One region of the Dactylosporangium salmoneum genome, then DNA from elsewhere that is predicted to be linked to it. Evidence: riboswitches for the same ligand, from Rfam matches in the RefSeq annotation. Region 1 holds a riboswitch; each other region holds the start of a gene.
The links. Region 1 has a riboswitch for cyclic di-AMP ahead of ABD352_RS34545 (C40 family peptidase). Riboswitches for the same ligand answer to the same signal wherever they lie in the genome.

Region 2: it holds a riboswitch for cyclic di-AMP, as region 1 does, so the genes downstream of both, ABD352_RS41245 (C40 family peptidase) here and ABD352_RS34545 (C40 family peptidase) in region 1, are expected to answer to the same signal.
Region 3: it holds a riboswitch for cyclic di-AMP, as region 1 does, so the genes downstream of both, ABD352_RS03900 (coiled-coil domain-containing protein) here and ABD352_RS34545 (C40 family peptidase) in region 1, are expected to answer to the same signal.

Annotation. Positions count from the first base shown of each region.
Region 1 is NZ_BAAARV010000067.1:123,557-126,821, reverse strand. Features, by position in the region: gene ABD352_RS34560 (pyridoxamine 5'-phosphate oxidase family protein) at 1-5, opposite strand, end outside; gene ABD352_RS34555 (MarR family winged helix-turn-helix transcriptional regulator) at 73-558, shown strand; gene dcd (dCTP deaminase) at 539-1,117, shown strand; gene ABD352_RS34545 (C40 family peptidase) at 1,164-2,159, opposite strand; cyclic di-AMP (ydaO/yuaA leader) riboswitch at 2,171-2,314, opposite strand; gene ABD352_RS34540 (LamG-like jellyroll fold domain-containing protein) at 2,426-3,028, opposite strand.
Region 2 is NZ_BAAARV010000081.1:101,876-105,140, forward strand. Features, by position in the region: gene ABD352_RS41235 (ABC transporter permease) at 1-468, shown strand, start outside; gene ABD352_RS41240 (hypothetical protein) at 480-824, opposite strand; cyclic di-AMP (ydaO/yuaA leader) riboswitch at 1,050-1,192, shown strand; gene ABD352_RS41245 (C40 family peptidase) at 1,198-2,196, shown strand; gene ABD352_RS41250 (DeoR/GlpR family DNA-binding transcription regulator) at 2,328-3,089, shown strand; gene pfkB (1-phosphofructokinase) at 3,086-3,265, shown strand, end outside.
Region 3 is NZ_BAAARV010000005.1:243,569-246,833, reverse strand. Features, by position in the region: gene ABD352_RS03905 (exopolyphosphatase) at 1-381, opposite strand, end outside; gene ABD352_RS03900 (coiled-coil domain-containing protein) at 459-1,478, opposite strand; cyclic di-AMP (ydaO/yuaA leader) riboswitch at 1,488-1,644, opposite strand; gene ABD352_RS03895 (DUF998 domain-containing protein) at 1,817-2,416, shown strand; gene ABD352_RS03890 (glycoside hydrolase family 19 protein) at 2,511-3,265, shown strand, end outside.

The DNA of each region.
Region 1 (3,265 bases):
GCCATGCAGTCAACGCTACTCGAACACGTGTACGAGAATTGCCAGATTTCCCGAAAGAGGCAAACTGAAGCGGTGAGCGGAGCCGAAGAGCTGATCGTCCTGCTGCGGCAGTTCAACGTCGAGGGCGATCGGTTCGTGGACGTGTTCGTGCGGGCGCACGGGCTGCATCGCACCGACATGAACGCCGTGGCGCATGTCTGGCGGGCGGCGGAGGAGCGCGAGCCGCTCACGGCCGGGGAGCTGGCCCGGCGGCTGTCCCTCTCGCCGGCGGCCACCACGGCGCTCCTGGCGCGGCTCGAGCGGGCCGGGCACATCGAGCGCCGGCCCGACCCCGCGGACCGGAGACGGATCGTGCTGCACATGCGGCCATCTGCGCAGGAGCTGGCGCACGCGTTCTTCGCGCCGCTGGGGGCACACCTGCGGGCGGCTTTTTCGCAGTACACCCGGGAAGAACTGGACATAGCGGCAGATGTCCTGAAGAAAGCGCTACAAGCCACCACACAAGCGGCCGACGAAGCGGCACCGTTAACCTCAGAGGGTGCTGCTATCCGACCGTGACCTGTACAAGGAGCTCGAGGGCGGCCAGCTTCGCCTCGACCCGTTCGATGAAGCGCTGGTGCAGCCGTCCAGCATCGACGTGCGGCTCGATCGGTGGTTCCGGGTCTTCAACAACCACCTGTACACCCACATCGACCCCGCCGTGCAGCAGGACGAGCTGACCTCGATGGTCGAGGTGGGCGGCGGCGAGCCATTCGTGCTGCACCCCGGCGAGTTCGTGCTGGCCTCCACGCTCGAGGTGATCACGCTCGGCGACCAGCTCGCCGGGCGGCTGGAGGGCAAGTCCAGCCTCGGGCGGCTCGGGCTGCTGACGCACTCCACGGCGGGCTTCATCGATCCGGGGTTCTCCGGGCACGTGACGCTGGAGCTGTCCAACGTGGCGAACCTGCCGATCCGCCTGTGGCCGGGGATGAAGATCGGCCAGCTGTGCATCTTCCGGCTGTCCTCGCCGTCGGAGCACCCGTACGGCTCGGCGGTCTACGGCTCGCGGTACCAGGGGCAGCGCGGGCCGACGCCGAGCCGCTCGTGGCAGAACTGGAAGACCTGGCCTACGCAGTAGCGCCGGCACAGTGAAAGGGGCGGGTCCCGAAGGACCCGCCCCATCGCTAAGCGACTCTGCCGTACCCAGAAATCGGCTCTGAATCGATCTTTTTCATCTGCACCGGTTGGCTGGGATTCGGTGCGTGGACCATCCAGCCGCCGCCGACGTAGAGCCCGACGTGGTGGTTGTCCTTGTAGAAGAAGACGAGGTCGCCGGCCTTCAGGTTGGCTCGCGAGACACGGGCGGTGTCGTCGTACTGCCACTGCGTGTAGTGCCGCAGCGTGTACCCGGCCTGCTTCCAGGCGTACAGCGTCAACCCCGAGCAGTCGAACGTGTTCGGGCCCTCGGTGGCCCACACGTACCTCTTGCCGATCTCCGAGCACGCCACCTGGGCCGCCTTGGCGCCCGGTCCGCCGGTGTACTCGAACGGGCAGGCGACCGGCCGCAGGTTCCCCGTGCCGCCCGACGACCCGTAGGCCTTGATCCGCATGTCGTTGAGGTTCTTGATGTCGGCGTTGATCTGGGTTTCCTGCTGCGCCATCGCGGCCTCTTGCTCGGCCTGCTTGGCGACCAGCTCGTCGAGCGGGCCCTTCTGGGCGTCGTACTGCTGCTTGGCGACGAGCACGTCCTTGATCTTGTCCTGCTCGTCCTTGGCCACCATGTTGAGCATCGTCATCTGGTCGATGAACGTGTCCGGTGAGCCGGTGGTAAGCATCGCGTCGAGCTTGGAGAAGCGCCCGTTCTTGTACTGCAGGACCGCAAACGCGCTGACCTTGTCGAAGGCCGCGTCGACCTGGGCCCGCAGCGGCGCGATCTGCGCCTCGAGCTGCTTCTGCTTGGTCTGGTTGGCGGCGAGCTCGATCTTGAGCTGGTTGTGCTGCTCGATGACCGGCTCGATCTGGTTCCACTTGTCGTCGATCTGCTTTTCGATCTCGCCCGGCGTGGGGTCCGCGTGAGCGCCCCCTGTGATGCCGATCGCGAGAGAAAGACCGCCGAGGGTGGCGACGAGGAGCCGTACCAGGCGATTGGGCCGCTTCGTCCACCTCAGATGGGTCTCCACCGAGGAGCTACTCCTTCTTCCCTGACCGCCTACCGGGTTAGCTGACGGGTTCGGGCGGGAAGGTCGCCCTACCGCGCGCTCAGGTGCGCGACGCGGATTCACCCCGGTTGAACGCGTGGGTCCCCGGCTCGACTTCGACTCGGCGGTGTCAGGCCGGCGCGCCGTTGGTTGGCGCGGACATCCGGCCCCGACGGGAATTCACGTTAAGGGGGCCGGGTTCCCAGGTTCAAGGGAGTGCACGATTCCTGTCCGATTTGTTCCGAAAATCACGCGAATCGAGTGACGTAGACGTCGTCGATTACACCGACGAACTGATCGTTGTTCGCGCTGGTCCCCTTGCCGCCAATACACAGCGGATCATCGTTCGCAATGGACAGTGACGAAGGAATTGCGGTGCGTCCCACCTCGACACCGTCCATAGCTACCGTGAGCAGCGCGTTACCGCGCGCACACGCGATCCGGTGCCACCGTCCGTCAGCGACGGAACGCGATGCGAGCGCTACAAAAATGGTATCCGAGCCGGTGCCGACAATCACGCAACTGGGCCGGCCAGCCTCGCCGTCGACCTGCAGCTTGAACTGACTGTCACCGACCGAGAACCCTTTCTGCACGACATTGGCGCCCTTGGAAGTCTCATCGGGCCCGACGAGCACGCTGGCCCCATAGGTGAAGGCGCCGCGGCCCGGATTGAGGAACCCGACGGGCCCGCTCTGCAGGATGGCGCGCGGGCAACTCGGAGCACCGTAATGCGCACATCGCGGGGGAAAACGGACGGCGAGTCCGCCGTCGTGCGGCACCATGGCGAGTTCCCCGCCCGCGGCCTGCCGGGGATGCAGCGACCCGAGCCCGCCGTCGAACGTGTAGCGCACGGCGATCGGGGCGCGACTCGGGGACGGCGACGGTGACGGGCTCTCACCGGGGGCCGATGCGTGGCCGGGCGACGGCGGCCGCCGTACGGGCTCGCCCACCTGGCGGCTCTGGGGCCGCAGGCTCACGAGCCCGGCCACAACAAGTACCGCACAGAGAACCGCCCATAACCATCGGCGTCGGCGCATAACCGGACATATTCCGCCAGCCGCGCCCCGAGCGGTGGAGAACGCCGGAAA
Region 2 (3,265 bases), on a different contig from region 1:
CTGCCCCTGTCGATCTGGGTGTGCGCGGTGATCTTCGCCGCCGGCATCGCCGCGCTCGGCTGGTTCCGCCACGGCCGGGCCGTCTACGCCATCGGCGGCAACACCGACGCCGCCCGGGCCGCCGGCATCCGCACCGACCGGGTCATGTACGCGGTCTTCATGATCGCCGGCCTGCTCGCCGCGCTGGCCGGCCTGCTCATGACCGGCCGCCTCGGCTCCATCGCCGCCGCACAGGGCGACGGCATGATCTTCAAGGTGTTCGCCGCCGCGGTCATCGGCGGCGTGAGCATGAACGGGGGCAAGGGCACCCTCTTCGGCGCCCTGTGCGGCGTGCTCGTGCTCGGCCTGGTCGAGAACGTGCTCACCCTGGCCGGCGTCTCGGCGCAGTGGATTCAGGCGGTGTACGGCCTGGTCATCCTCGTCGCCCTGGTGCTCGCCCGTCTCACGACGGGCCGCGCCCAGGACTGAGCCGCCCGGCCTCAGCGGTGGCCGGTGCCGTTGCAGCCGGTGCAGCGCACGTAGCCGGTGCCGCCGCAGAAGTGGTGGTTCTGGGGGCGGCCGTCGGCGTCGTAGACGTAGCCGCCGTTGCAGGTGTCCGCCTGCTTGCCGCTGCCGCCGCAGCTGCCGCACAACGGGGGCGGCTGCGGCGGCTGCCACGGCTTCGCCGGCTCCCACGGCTGCGCCGGCGGGGGCTCGGAACCGCCGCCGGAGACGTTCCTGCCGCGGCGGTTGCCGGCCACCACACCGACGACGATCGCCAGGATGATGGGGCAGAGGCACACCAGGCCGCAGCCGAACAGCTGACCGAGCGAGTAGGCGTCCATGGGGTCCTCCCGGCCCGGGCACCGCACGAAGTGGCGTGACGATGATGGCGGCGGCAGGCCCGCGCGGCCATAGACCGTGCGGGCGATGGGGCGCGTCCCCCGTTCAGGTTCAGGTCTTCGTTAAGTCCCTCTTAGATCCCCGCTGGGCGGTTTCGCCGCCCGAGCCTTCCCGTTACGTTGGGTCGTGGCCTGGCCGGCCGTCGTCGCCCAAACCCCGGGTGGCCCGGGCAGGCTCCGCCGAGTCGCGTGCGCGCGAGCCGGGGACCCATCAATCCCCATCGGGGTGAATCCGCGGAACCCGCGGTAGGGCGCGCCTTCTTCTCGCCCGAACCCGTCAGCTAACCCGGTAGGCGGCGGGAAGAAGGAACCTGCTGTGTTCAACGGACGGACGGCGCTGCGCGCCGTGGTGGCCGGGCTGGCGGTGGCGGCGATGGTCGCGCCCGCGTGCGCGGCCCACGCGGACCCGTCACCGGAAGAGATCCAGGCCCAGATCGACAAGGGCAACAAGGAAGTCGAGCTCGTCGTCGAGCAGTACAACAAGGTCAACGGCGATCTCGAGGCGACCCAGGCGGCGATCGCGAAGGCGCAGGCCGACCTGGCGCCGCTGCAGACCAGCATGGACGCGGCCCGGGAGAACGCCGGCCGGGTCGCCGTCGGCGCCTACAAGACCGGCGGCAGCCTCGGCACCTGGTCGCTCATGCTCGGGGCGGCCTCGTCCGACAGCTTCACCGACCGGGTCGGCACCCTCGAGCAGATCTCCCGCAGCCAGCAGCGTGACCTCGACGCGTACAGCGCGGCCAAGGGCGCGGTCGATGCGGAGCAGCGGCGGCTCAACGACCAGCTCGCCGCGCAGAGCCGGCAGAAGACCGAGCTGGAGACCCGGCGCAAGCAGATCGAGGGCGACATCGCCCGGCTCGACCAGATGCAGCGCAAGGCCGAGCAGGCCGCCGCCGCGGCGGCCGCGAAGGCCCAGACGAAGACCACCCCGGCCAACCCGGCACCGAACCCGGGTCCGCCGCCGGCGGTCTCCGGCGCGGCCGGCAAGGCGGTCTCCTACGCGTGGGCCCAGCTGGGCAAGAAGTACGTCTGGGGCACCGCCGGGCCGGACACCTTCGACTGCTCTGGGCTGACCATGATGGCCTGGAAGGCGGCCGGGGTGACGCTGCCGCACAACGCGGCCGAGCAGTACTCCCGGGTCAAGCACATCTCCCGCAGCCAGCTCGCCCCCGGTGACCTGGTGTTCTACAACGGGCTCGGGCACGTCGGCATCTACATCGGCAACAACCAGATCATTCACGCGCCGAACAGCCGGACCGTGGTGAAAGTGGCCCCGATCGACATCGACACGCTCTACGGCTACGGCCGCCCGTAACGCCCCGCACCGCCTCCAGCACGGCCCGTCGCACCCGCGGCGGGCCGTGCTGTGTTGTTCAGCTCTTGACGTCCCACATAAACGGGCGTAAACAAAGCTGAAGCAAAACGAAACGGCGGTGAAACCACATCATGTACGCCGAGGAGCGCCAGCAGGCCATCGTGCGGATCGCCCGCGAGCAGGGGCGGGTCGACGTGGCCGGGCTGGCCGACGAGCTCAATGTCACGTCGGAGACGATCCGGCGCGACCTCACCACCCTCGAACGGGCCGGGGTGCTGCGCCGGGTGCACGGCGGTGCCATCCCGGTCGAGCGCATCGGCTTCGAGCCGGCCCTCGCCGCCCGCGACGCCGTGCTCGTCGAGGAGAAGGAGCGCATCGCCAAGCTCGCGCTCGCCGAGGTGCCCGAGGAGGGCGCCATCATCCTCGACGCCGGCACCACCACCATCAAGCTGGCCCACCTGCTGCCGGCCGACCGGGAACTGACCGTGGTGGTCAACTCCCCGGTGATCGCCACGGTCCTCGGCACCCGCACCAACCTCAACGTGCTGCTGCTCGGCGGGCGGGTGCGGGGCAAGACCCTCGCCACCGTCGACGACTGGTCGCTGCGGCCCCTCGCGGACCTGTACGTCGACGTGGCCTTCCTCGGCACCAACGGCATCTCGGTCGAGCGTGGCCTCACCACCCCTGACCCGGCCGAGGCCGCGGTCAAGCGGGCGATGATCCGCGCCGCCCGGCGCACGGTCCTGCTGGCCGACCACACCAAGCTCGGCAACGACTACCTGTCCCGCTTCGGCGATCTGTCCGACCTGGACCTGTTCGTCACCGACAGCCGCGCCGACACCGACCTCGCCGGCGACATCGAGGCCGCCGGCGTCCGGGTGGTGCGGGCATGATCGTCACCGTCACGCTCAACCCCAGCCTGGACCGGGCCATGGAGGTGGGACGGCTCGCCCGGGGTGAGGTCATCCGGGCCCGCGAGGCCCGCCTCGACCCCGGCGGCAAGGGCGTCAACGTGTCCCGGGCGCTGCTGGCCAACGGCGTGCCGTCGGTCGCGGTCCTGCCGTGCGGC
Region 3 (3,265 bases), on a different contig from region 1:
GATCTCGCTGATGTCGTACTGCGCGGAGTCGGCCCGGTCGACGGCCTCCATCAGCTCGTCGGAGACGTTGGGGAAGCGCTCGGCCCCGCCGAAGTGGTCATAGATCACGCGGGCCGCCGACGGGGCCTCCGCGTCGATGACGTGGTTGGTCGCCTGGCCGCCGGTGCGCAGGGTCTCCGAGTGGTGGTGGTCGAACACCATGTGGGCGCCCGCGGCGTACGGCAGGTTGGTGAGGATGTCCGTGGGGCCGACGTCGACCGAGCCGTCCTGGACGTCCTTCGGGTGCACGAAGGTGATGTCGCCGATCAGGTCGAGGTGGCGCAGGAGGACCGCGCAGACCAGACCGTCGAAGTCGCTGCGGGTCACGAGACGGTACTTCACTGCAGATCCCCTCGCACGGGCGGGCCGGTCGACAGTCTCCCTATCGACCGGCCCGGCGCCAACGTGAGGATTAGCGGCTACAGGATGGAGAGGTGCACGTGGTTCGTGTGATCGCTCGACGGGTCGCCGGCCACGCCGCTGTAGTGGTGCCAGCCGGCCGCCGGTGTCCAGATCTGTTTGAACCAGATGACGTACATGACGCCGAGTTGATCGGCGTTCTTCACGAAGTAGGCGGCCAGCGTCGAGCCGTAGACGAAGTCGTCACCGGTGGCCACGCCACCGAAACCCTTCGTCTTCTGCACCGAGAAGTCGCAGGCCCGGCCCTTGGGGTGCTCGTAGGGCCCGCTCGGGCGGAAGCACGCGACGAACCGCGTGAACCCGTCCTTCTGCGCCTCCTGCATCGCGTGCATCATGCGCGGGGTGATGCAGCCGGTGGTGGTGGGGTCCTTGACGCTGCACGACTCCTTCGGCAGCGAGCCGTTGGCGTTGCGCGGCGTCGGGTCGGCCACCGGCAGGTTGGCGGAGACGAAGCCCTTGCTCGGCCCGCCGGCCAGCGCGAGCGCCTTCTCCGCCGCCTTCTTCTGCTGCTCCATGGTGGCGACCTGCTGCTGCTGCGAGGCGACCTCGTCGTCGAGCGCCTTCTTCTGCGAGGCCTGGGCCTCCCGCAGGTGCCGCAGCTGGCGAAGCAGGTTGTCGTTGTGGTGGGCCAGCTCGTTGATGGTGCTGGCCCGCTCGGCGAAGCTGTCGGGGCTGTCCGCGTCCATCAGCGCGGCGAACGTGGTCAGCGGCCCGGTCTGGTAGGCCGCGATGGCGATCGCCGAAACCTGGTCCTGGAGGGTCGCCAGCTGCGCCTCGGTCGCCTGCAGCTGCACGGTGAGCTCGGCCTGGTGCTTGACCGAGGCCTCGAACTTGGCCTTGGCGTCGGTAAAGGCCTGGGTCGTCGACTCCAGGACGGAGGCGAGGGTCGGATTGGCGTCCGCGCCCTCGTTGCCGGGATCCCCCGGCTCGGCCGCGGCGGGGGCGGCCCCGATCCCGCCGAACGCGATCACGGCCAGCAGCGCGACCAATCCGCGCCGGTAGTGATGTCGCGATGACATCTGGTTCGTTGTTCCTTCCGTCGGCCGCCGACCGGGTTAGCTGACGGGTTCGGGACGGAACGACCCCTACCACCGCTTCCGGAAGGGCTTCCGGGAGGGCGGATTCACCCCAACGCAACGGTGGGTCCCCGGCTCGCCACGGGCGGCGATTGGGCGGCAGTCACGCCCGCGGACGTGACCGTGGGTCACTGTACCGACGGGGCGGAATTCGCGCACCGCACCGTTTGTGCGTAGATCCGCTATGAGGGCGTTCAGTGACACGGATCACTCGTGGCTTCAGGGGTACGTCAGGATCTCCACCGATCCGCGTAGGGTCGCCCGTAGGCCACGCTTCCTGGGTGAACCTTCGGTACCTCGCCCTCGCCGGGATTGCCGCCGCCGGTGCACTCGTCATCGACGGCCATCTCGACCCGGACGGTGACCTGAACCCGTGGTCACTCACGGTGAGTGACTTCGCCGTCTCCGACCGCGGTGGCGTGGTCGACTGGGCGATGGTCGTCATGGCCGCCGCCTCGGTCGCGCTGCTGTTCGCCCTCCGTCGCTCGGGTGCCCGGGTGGGGGCCTGGGTGACGGCGCTCTTCGGGGTCTGGGCGGCGGGGCTGACGGTGGCCGCGCTGGTGCCGACGGACGAGCCGGGGTTGCCGCTGTCGGCCGCGGGTGCGGTGCACCGGTACGCGTCGGTCGCCGCCTTCGTGGCCCTTCCCGTGGCCGGCTGGCTGCTGGGCGGCCGGTCCGTGCGGGTGCTCGCCGGGCTGAGCCTGGCCTGTGCGCTGGCGATGGTGTATTCGGCCTTTCCGGGCGACCGCGTGCTCATCGGCCTGGCCGAGCGCCTGTTGCTGGCCGCCGAGGCGGCGCTGCTGGTCGCCGTGGCCCTGGCCGCTCCGGGCGCCCGCGATCGGGCTGCTCGGCGGCGTGGCGCTGTCTCAACGGTACCGTAAATATTGTTCATAAAACGATGATGTTCACTCTTCGGCGTTCCTCCGGCTGATCGGATGTGCAGGTCAGGCCCAAAGCCGAAGGAGTTGATCGAGGGTGTCGAGAGTCCGCGCGCTGGCCATGCTCGCCGCGATGGCGGTGGTGAGCGGAGTGGTCGCGTTCTTCAACATGATGCCGGCCTCAGCCGCCGCCTGCGCCCCCGCGTGGCAGTCCACGGCGGTCTACACGGGTGGCATGACCGCGTCCCGCAACGGTCACAACTACCTGGCGAAGTGGTGGACCCAGAACGAGGCCCCGCCCGGCACCAGCGGCGTGTGGCAGGACCAGGGCAGCTGCGGCGGCAGCACCCCGACCAACCCGCCGGTCCAGACCGGCACGGCCGGCGCGTGCAGCTTCCCCGCGTGGGTCCAGGGCCACAACTACGTGACCGGCGACATCGTGAAGTTCACGGACGGCAAGTTCTACATCGCCGAGCACGACAACCCGGGCTACAGCCCCGTGATCAGCACCTGGTACTGGGACCCGTACTCCTGCGGCTCCTCGCCCACGACTGCGCCCCCTCCCACTTCCTCGGGCGGCGCCTTCGTGGTCAGCGAGGCGCAGTTCAACCAGATGTTCCCGGGCCGGAACTCGTTCTACACGTACTCGGGCCTGGTCGCCGCGCTGTCGGCCTACCCCGCCTTCGCCCGCACCGGCTCCGACGAGGCCCGCAAGCAGGAGGCCGCGGCCTTCCTGGCCAACGTCAACCACGAGACCGGCGGCCTGGTCTACATCGTCGAGCAGAACACGGCCAACTACCCCGCGTACTGTGACGCCAGCCAGTCCTACGGCTGCCCCGCCGGCCAGGCCGC